2 regions of the Brevundimonas sp. NPDC007368 genome follow, and region 2 is predicted to be linked to the other one. Evidence: predicted binding sites of a transcription regulator. Region 2 holds the regulator's gene; the other holds the start of a gene.
What was found. Region 2 encodes HrcA, which represses chaperone genes, less so after heat shock. Its sites were predicted from a motif close to GTTAGCANTCNNNNNNNNNGANTGCTAAC; they were not measured.
Positions count from the first base shown of each region.

Region 1: a site for HrcA is predicted at 2,217-2,245, ahead of groES (co-chaperone GroES). Genes of this name have one in related genera too.

Region 1 covers NZ_JBIAFA010000006.1:287,001-291,164, reverse strand. Annotated here, with positions in the region: gene pgi (glucose-6-phosphate isomerase) at 1-101, shown strand, start outside; gene ACFYLW_RS14850 (DUF4260 domain-containing protein) at 98-475, shown strand; gene ACFYLW_RS14845 (hypothetical protein) at 532-930, shown strand; gene ACFYLW_RS14840 (hypothetical protein) at 992-1,450, opposite strand; gene ACFYLW_RS14835 (DUF2141 domain-containing protein) at 1,606-2,052, opposite strand; gene groES (co-chaperone GroES) at 2,317-2,604, shown strand; gene groL (chaperonin GroEL) at 2,717-4,164, shown strand, end outside.
Region 2 covers NZ_JBIAFA010000006.1:98,438-102,601, reverse strand. Annotated here, with positions in the region: gene ACFYLW_RS13940 (hypothetical protein) at 1-109, opposite strand, end outside; gene rph (ribonuclease PH) at 190-906, opposite strand; gene hrcA (heat-inducible transcriptional repressor HrcA) at 957-2,045, shown strand; gene grpE (nucleotide exchange factor GrpE) at 2,087-2,683, shown strand; gene ACFYLW_RS13920 (dienelactone hydrolase family protein) at 2,891-3,796, opposite strand; gene ACFYLW_RS13915 (alpha-ketoglutarate-dependent dioxygenase AlkB) at 3,871-4,164, opposite strand, start outside.

The sequences.
Region 1 (4,164 bases), 190 kb from region 2:
AGGTTCTGGCCAAGGCGGTGCTCAAGGACGTGGCGGCGGGGGCCCCCTCGCCCGAGCTCGACCCCTCGACCGCGGCCTTGCTGACCCGGCTGCTGAAGTGACCGTCGTCGCGCCGCTCTGGCAGAGGCTGGAAGGTCTGGCCCTGCTGGCCGTCTCGGTGCTGGTCTATGCCCGGTTCGGCGAGGGCTGGCTGCTGTTCGCCGTCCTCTTCCTGACCCCCGACCTGTCCTTTCTCGGCTACCTGGCGGGGCCGCGGGTCGGCGCCTGGGCCTATAATCTGGCCCACAGCCTGATCGGCCCGCTGTTGCTGGCGGCGACAGGCGGGCTGACCGGCGGGGGACTGCCCGTCGCCCTCGCCCTGATCTGGCTGGCCCACGTGGGCTTCGACCGCGCTCTCGGCTACGGCCTCAAGTCGCCGGACAGCTTCGGGATCACCCACCTGGGCCTGATCGGCAAGGCGCGGGCCGCGGCTTAGGCGACGGGAACCCCGGCGTCGGCGTCGTCGTTCCCCGGACTCAATCAGGAAGCCCGATGTTCAAGCCCTTCTTTATCGCCGCCCTTGTCGGCGCACTGACCCTGCCCGCCGTCGCCCAGGACCATTCACGCACCGAGCGGGTGCAGTTCGCGCGCGGCGCCTCGTCCGCCGCCCTGCACGGCAACATCCACGGCTATGACACGGTCGACTACGTCCTGAGCGCGCGCGCGGGCCAGACATTGAACGTCCGGCTGCAGCCCACCAACACCTCGGCCTATTTCAACGTCGCCCGACAGGGTGCGGACGAGGCCCTGTTCATCGGATCGACCTCTGGCAATCAGTTCACGGACCGCCTGCCGTCCAGCGGCGACTACGTCGTGCGGGTCTATCTGATGCGCAACGCCGCCCGCCGGGACGAGCACGCCAACTACACCTTGAGCATCGGCGTCCGCTGACGCCGGGCACGAAAAAGGCCCGACGTCGCCGCCGGGCCTTCCTTAGTTTCAGCGCCAGAACCTACCAGCGGCGGTCGTAGCGGTAGTCGCGGTCGCGGCGGTTCTGGTGGCTGCGCCACTCGCCGTGGTTCCGCCAGTAGCGGCCGTCGCGGTAGTAGCGGCCGTCGTTCCGCTCATAGCGGCCGTTGTAGTAGCCGTCGCGGCTGTTGATGCCGTGATCGCGCTCCCAGTGGCCCTGGTTCCGGTAGCAGCGGCCGCCGCGATAATAGTTGCAGCCGTCGCGGTCGCTGTCCGAGGCCACCGCGCCCAGACCGGCGCCCGCCAGGGCGCCGCCGGCGATGTAGCGACCGTCGCCCTGGCCGATGATGGCCCCGGCGACGCCGCCGACGACGGCGCCCAGCACGGCGTCACGGCCGGTGTTGTCGCGATCTCGGTCGCGATAGGACTGGGCGGCGGCGGGGGTCGTGGCCAGCATCGTCAGAGCGATCGCGCCGACGCCGATCTTGGAAATGGTCTTCATGTCGGGGCTCCTTTCGAAAGCCGGTTGATCCGTTGTCCCCTTTCTAGAGAGGCCCCGCTGAACGACCCCAAGGGGTCCCGTTCATATTCAAGTCATCTTGGAGCATCGCCAACCGGGCTCCCGACCCGCAGGTCGAGAGCCTCGACGGCGCGGCGTTAGCGTCCCGCCGGATACTGCATGGCCACGCTGACCCGCGCGTCGCCGCTCGCCGGCACGGTGAACTTGACCCGGTCAAAGGTCGGGGCCGCCCTCAGGGTCTCGCCGCGGAACATGGCCCAGCCCTCGGCGGGCATGCCGTTCGCCAGGGCCATCTGCTGATCGCCGTTCATGTCGTGCAGGACCGAGACGGAATAGTCGCCCGGCGGCACGTCCTTCAGGGTCACGACCCGGGTTCCGGCGACCGGCGACTTGATGATCTCGCCGTGGTCGCCCTCGTGCTTCAGGAACTGGGCCGAGGTCTGCAGCCCGACCAGCAGGTCGCCGCCGCGCGCCTGAACGCCGGTGACGGTGATGACGACATCCCCGGCCAGGGCCGAACCGGCCCCCGCCAGCACCAGGGACGACAGGGCGGCGGCCAGGGCCGCCTTTTGAACCGCTTGCATTTCTCTCTCCTCCTCTCGTGACCGGAGCCCGGGCGGCCCCTTGGGTTTCACGAAGACAATGAACTTTGTAATTTAAAGTTCTTGGAGTCAACAGGCCAAAATCGGGCGATGTTTCGCCGCCCTCGCCTTGACGCCCCGCAGCCGCCCTCCTACTTGCCCGATGCGTTAGCACTCTTGACGGTCGGCTGCCAAAGCGGCGACCGCCAGGGGGCCGCCCACCATTTCAGAACGCCCCGCTTCGGGGGTTTAAGAGGGAGAAGTCCGATGGCGTTTCGTCCGCTCGGCGATCGCGTGCTGGTCAAGCGCGTGGAAGAAGAATCCAAGACCAAGGGCGGGATCATCATCCCCGACACGGCCAAGGAAAAGCCCCAGGAAGGCGAAGTCGTCGCCGTGGGCCCGGGCGTCCGTGACGAAGACGGCAAGCACGTCGCTCTGGAACTGAAGGCCGGCGACCGCATCCTGTTCGGCAAGTGGTCGGGCACGGAAGTGAAGATCGACGGCGAAGACCTGATCATCATGAAGGAATCCGACGTCCTGGGCGTGCTGTCCTAAGCGAAATCGGTCCGGCGCAACGCGCCGGGCTCAGATATTCGCGTCGGCATAAAGCACCCGACGTCCGTCCTCATCGTCCAGAACATACGCATAAAGACAGGAGCAGCCCGCAATGGCCGCCAAGATCGTAAAATTCAACACCGACGCCCGCGACAAGATGCTGAAGGGCGTCAACGTCCTGGCTGACGCCGTCAAGGTGACCCTGGGTCCGAAGGGCCGCAACGTCGTGATCCAGAAGTCCTTCGGCGCCCCGCGCTCGACCAAGGACGGCGTCTCGGTCGCCAAGGAAATCGAGCTGGAAGACGCCTTCGAGAACATGGGCGCCCAGATGATCCGCGAAGTCGCCTCCAAGGCGAACGACAACGCGGGCGACGGCACCACCACCGCCACCGTCCTGGCTCAGGCCATCGTGCAAGAGGGCCTGAAGGCCGTCGCCGCCGGCATGAACCCGATGGACCTGAAGCGCGGCATCGACCAGGCCGTCGCCGTGGCCCTGGACGAAGTGAAGTCGATCTCCAAGCCCGTCGCCAACAACTCCGAAATCGCCCAGGTCGGCACCATCTCGGCCAACGGCGATGAAGAAATCGGCGCCCTGATCGCCCAGGCCATGGCCAAGGTCGGCAACGAAGGCGTCATCACGGTTGAAGAAGCCAAGACGGCTGAAACCACCGTCGACATCGTCGAAGGCATGCAGTTCGACCGCGGCTACCTGTCGCCCTACTTCATCACCAACGCCGACAAGATGGAGGTCGCCCTCGAAGAGCCCCTCATCCTGCTCCACGAGAAGAAGCTGACCTCGCTGCAGCCCATGCTGCCGGTGCTGGAAGCCGTGGTTCAGTCGGGCCGTCCCCTGCTGATCATCGCCGAGGACATCGAAGGCGAAGCCCTGGCCACCCTGGTGGTCAACAAGCTGCGCGGCGGCCTGCGCGTCGCCGCCGTCAAGGCTCCGGGCTTCGGCGACCGCCGCAAGGCCATGCTGGAAGACATCGCCATCCTGACGGGCGGCCAGGTCATCTCGGAAGACCTCGGCATCAAGCTTGAGACCGTCACCCTCGACATGCTCGGCAAGGCCAAGAAGGTCCAGATCACCAAGGACGACACCACCATCGTCGAAGGTTCGGGCGAGAAGGACGGCATCGAGGCTCGCGTCGGCCAGATCAAGCGTCAGATCGAGGACACCACCTCGGACTACGACCGCGAGAAGCTGCAAGAGCGTCTGGCCAAGCTGGCCGGCGGCGTCGCCGTCCTGCGCGTCGGCGGTTCGACCGAAGTCGAAGTGAAGGAAAAGAAGGACCGCGTCGACGACGCCCTGAACGCAACCCGCGCCGCTGCCGATGAAGGCATCGTCCCGGGCGGCGGCGTGGCCCTGCTCCAAGCCTCCAAGAAGCTGGTCGACCTGAAGGGCTCCAACGCCGATCAGAACGCCGGCATCGCCATCGTCCGTCGCGCCCTGCAGGCTCCGATCCGTCAGATCTCGGAAAACTCGGGCGTCGAAGGCTCGATCGTGGTCGGCAAGGTCATGGACTCGACCGACGCCTCGTTCGGCTTCAACGCCCAGAC
Region 2 (4,164 bases):
TGTCGACGCCCGCCGACGGCGTCTCGGCCGGCGCGGGCTGCGGCTGGCCGCAACCGGCCAGAAGGGCGGCCGACAGGGCCAGAAGAGAGGCGGCGAGGGCGGGGCGCATGAGGCAGTCTCCGTTCGCGGAAGACCCCACCATGCCCCGATCGGCCCTCGCGGCCTAGTCTGTGGTTTTAGCGGCCCAGTTTACTTGCCGAGGGCGGCCCGCTGCAGGGCGAACAGTTCGCCGCAGCCGATGCCGGCCAGTTCGAACAGGCGGTCGAACTCTGGGCGCGAGAAGCCGCGCTTCTCGCCTGTGGCCTGGATCTCGACGATGCCGCCGGCGCCGGTCAGGACGAAGTTGCTGTCGGCCTCGGCGGTGGAGTCTTCCTCATAGTCGAGGTCCAGAACCGGCAGGTCGTTGAAGATGCCGCAGGACACGGCCGCGACCTGATCGATGATCGGGTCGGCCTTCAGCACGCCCTCGTCCTTGAGGTAGTTGAGAGCGGTGGCCATGGCCACCCAGGCGCCGGTGATCGAGGCGGTGCGGGTGCCGCCGTCGGCCTGGATGACGTCGCAGTCGATCAGGACCTGACGCTCGCCGAGCGCTTTCAGGTCGACCACGGCGCGCAAGGAGCGGCCGATCAGGCGCTGGATTTCCTGGGTGCGGCCCGACTGCTTGCCGGCGGCGGCTTCACGACGGCCGCGCGTATGGGTGGCGCGGGGCAGCATGCCGTATTCGGCGGTGACCCAGCCCTGGCCGGTGTTGCGCATCCAGCCCGGCACCTTTTCCTCGACCGAGGCGGTGCAAAGGACCTTGGTGTGGCCGAAGGTGACCAGGCACGAGCCCTCGGCGTAGCGGTTGACGCCGGTCTCCAGCGTGACGGCGCGGAGTTGTTCGGGGGTGCGTTCAGACGGGCGCATGGGATTTCCTTGGAACCTGAGTGGGGCGTGCTTATCCTGAAAGCGTGAGCCTGTATGCCCCCCATCCGTCGCCGTTCGGAAGCGCCCCCGCTGGCCTGGGGACGCTGGACGCGCGCGCGCGCGACATCTTCCGCCGCATCGTCGAGACCTATCTGGAGACGGGCGAGCCGGTCGGATCGCGCACCATCTCGCGCGGCGGGCTGGCTCTGTCGCCCGCCTCGATCCGCAACACCATGCAGGATCTGACGCTGGCGGGTCTGCTGGCCTCGCCCCACACCTCGGCGGGAAGGGTGCCCACCCACGCGGGTCTGCGCCTGTTCGTCGACGGCCTGCTGGAGGTCGGCGACATCGGTCAGGAAGAACGCCGCGAGATCGACGCGCGGCTGGCGGGGAAGGGGCGCAACTTCGAAGAGGCGCTGGACGCCGCCAGCAACCTTCTGTCCGGTCTGGCCGGCGGGGCGGGCATCGTCGCCAGTCCGGTGCGCGATGCGGGCGTCAAGCACGTCGAGTTCGTGGCCCTGGGCCATGATCAGGCTCTGGCGGTTCTGGTCGGGGACGACGGCACGGTCGAGAATCGGCTGATGCCCCTGTCGGCGGGGGTGACGCCCTCGACGCTGTCCGAGGCCTCCAACTTCCTTAACGCCCGGCTGAAGGGCCGCCCTCTGGCCGAGGCGCGCACCGAGATGAGCGCCGAACTGGACGCCGCCCGGCGCGAGCTGGACGCCGCCGCCGCCCGTCTGGTTGAGGACGGTCTGGCCGCCTGGTCCGGCGGGGGCGAACGCGACCGGGCGCTGATCGTGCGCGGCCGGGCCAACCTGCTGCAGGACGCGCAAGCCGTCGAGGATCTGGAGCGGGTGCGGGTCCTGTTCGACGATCTGGAGCAGAAGGAACAGCTGATCGGCCTGCTGGACGGGGTCGGCGCCGCCCAGGGCGTGCGCATCTTCATCGGCGCCGAAACACGCTTGTTTTCGCTTTCGGGTTCCGCCGTGATCGCGGCGCCCTATATGACGGGTCGGCAGCGGATGCTGGGCGCCATCGGCGTCATCGGCCCTGCAAGACTGAACTATGCCCGTGTCATCCCGTTGGTGGACTATACCGCCCGGGTGCTGGGCCGGATTCTGGACGGACAAGAGACGTGAACGACATCAACGACGAGACCCGGGACCAACTCGAGCAGGACATGGGAGAGGCCGCCATCGACGCCGCGCAGGAAGCCGCCGAAGACGGCGACATGGCCGTGGTCGACGCCCTGATCGCCGAGCGCGACCAGTGGAAGGACCGCGCCCTGCGCGCTGTGGCCGACGCCGAGAACATCAAGCGCCGCGCCGAGACCCAGGCCAACGACGCCCGCGCCTACGCCATCCAGCGTTTCGCCAAGGACCTGCTGAGCGTGGCCGACACCCTGGAACGCGGCCTGCTGTCGGCGCCCAAGGTGCTGGAAGGCGCCGAGACCGACAGCGCCGCCGCCGCCATGGTCACGGGCCTGGAGCTGACGCAGAAATCCCTGCTGTCGGCCTTTGAATCCAACGGTCTGACCCGCGTGGCGCCCGAGCCGGGCGAGGCCTTCGACCCTCATCTGCACCAGGCCGTGATGGAGCAGCCCTCGGACACGGTTCCCGGCGGCACGGTGATCCAGACCCTGCAGCCCGGCTACGCCCTGTTCGGCCGCACCGTGCGCGCCGCCATGGTGGCGGTCGCCGCCAAGGGCTCTGGCCCGGCGGGCGGCGCCTATTCGGAAGCCAATACGACCGGCGGGAATTTCGACGCTAAGGCGTGAGCCTCGGCCGAGTGAGAATGAAAAAGGCCCGGGGCGGATGCTCCGGGCCTTTTTTGCTTGGGGCGGTTCGCTTCCAATTTCCGCTCATCCCCGCGGAGGCGGGGACCCAGTGTTTTGGCTTCCAAGCACTTCGATTGACGAGTGAGGTCTCCGACTGGCGCTCTCACTGGGTCCCCGCCTCCGCGGGGATGAGCGGGTTAGGTAGCCTTAGTGCTTCAGCCGATGCTCGAAAAACGCCAGCAGCCGTCGCCACCCATCCTGCGCATCCGCCTCGCGGTAGCTGGCGCGGTAGTCGGCGTGGAAGCCGTGCGGGGCGTCGTCGTAGAGGATGATCTGACTGTCGCTCTTGTCGGCGGCGGTCAGGGCCGCACGCATGGCCTCGACGCTGGCGACGGGGATGCCGCCGTCCTGCCCGCCGTAGAGGCCCAGCACCGGGGCCTTCAGATCAGCCGCCAGATCGACGGGCCAGGGACGGCCCGCCGCCTTCTGTTCGTCGGTGGCGTTGGCGGCGGGGGCCAGGCGGCCGTACCAGGCGACCCCGGCGTCGAGCGCGGCGAAGCGGGCGCAGGCCTGCCACACCACCTTGCCGCCCCAGCAGTAGCCGGTGATCCCGACCTTGTCGGCCTTGGCCCAGGACTGCAGGCCGATCCATTCCAGGGTCGCGCCCACGTCGCCCATGACCTGTTCGTATCCGGCGGCCCCGACGATGGTCATGATGGCGGCCATGTCGCTGAGCGGGGCCGGGTCGGCCTTGCGCACGAAGAAGGCCGGTGCGACGGCGGCGTAACCGGCCTTGGCCAGGCGGCGGCAGATGTCGCGGATGTATTCGTGCACGCCAAAGATCTCGGACACCACGATGACCACAGGGAAGGGGCCGTCGCCCTCGGGCCGCGCCAGATAGGCGGGCAGTTCGAAGCCGTCGGGAGCCGGGAAGGAGACGGTGTGGGCGATCAGGCCGGCGCTGTCGGTGGTGATCGGGCTGGCCGTCTGGCTGAGGGCGGCGGGGGCGTAGGCGGCGAAGGCCACGCCGCCGAGGGCCGCGACCCCCAGGCTGCGGCGGCTGGGGGCGATCTGGTCGGCGCTCAGGCCCTCGGGCCGGGTGATCAGGGTCATCGCGGGTCTCCGGTGCTGCGTCACAAATGAGGCCGGGACTGTGGCCCGGCTTTGACGTCCCCGTCGAGTCCCGATCAGCGCGCCCGTCTCAGCGTCAGATTGATCCGTCCGCCGCCGGGGACCAACTGCGACGAGTCCGCCAGCAGGCGGTCGATGCCGTGCCGGGCCAGGCGGGCCGGGCCGGTCAGGGCGCAGACGTCGCCGGACGCCAGTTTCAGGCTGTGGGTCTTGCCGCCTTCGGCCGCGCCGATGCGGAAGACCGCCGTATCGCCCAGCGACACCGACAGGACGGGCGCCGACAGATCGGCTTCGTCGCGATCCTGATGCAGGCCCATCTTCGCCTCCCCGCGATAGAGGTTGACCAGGCA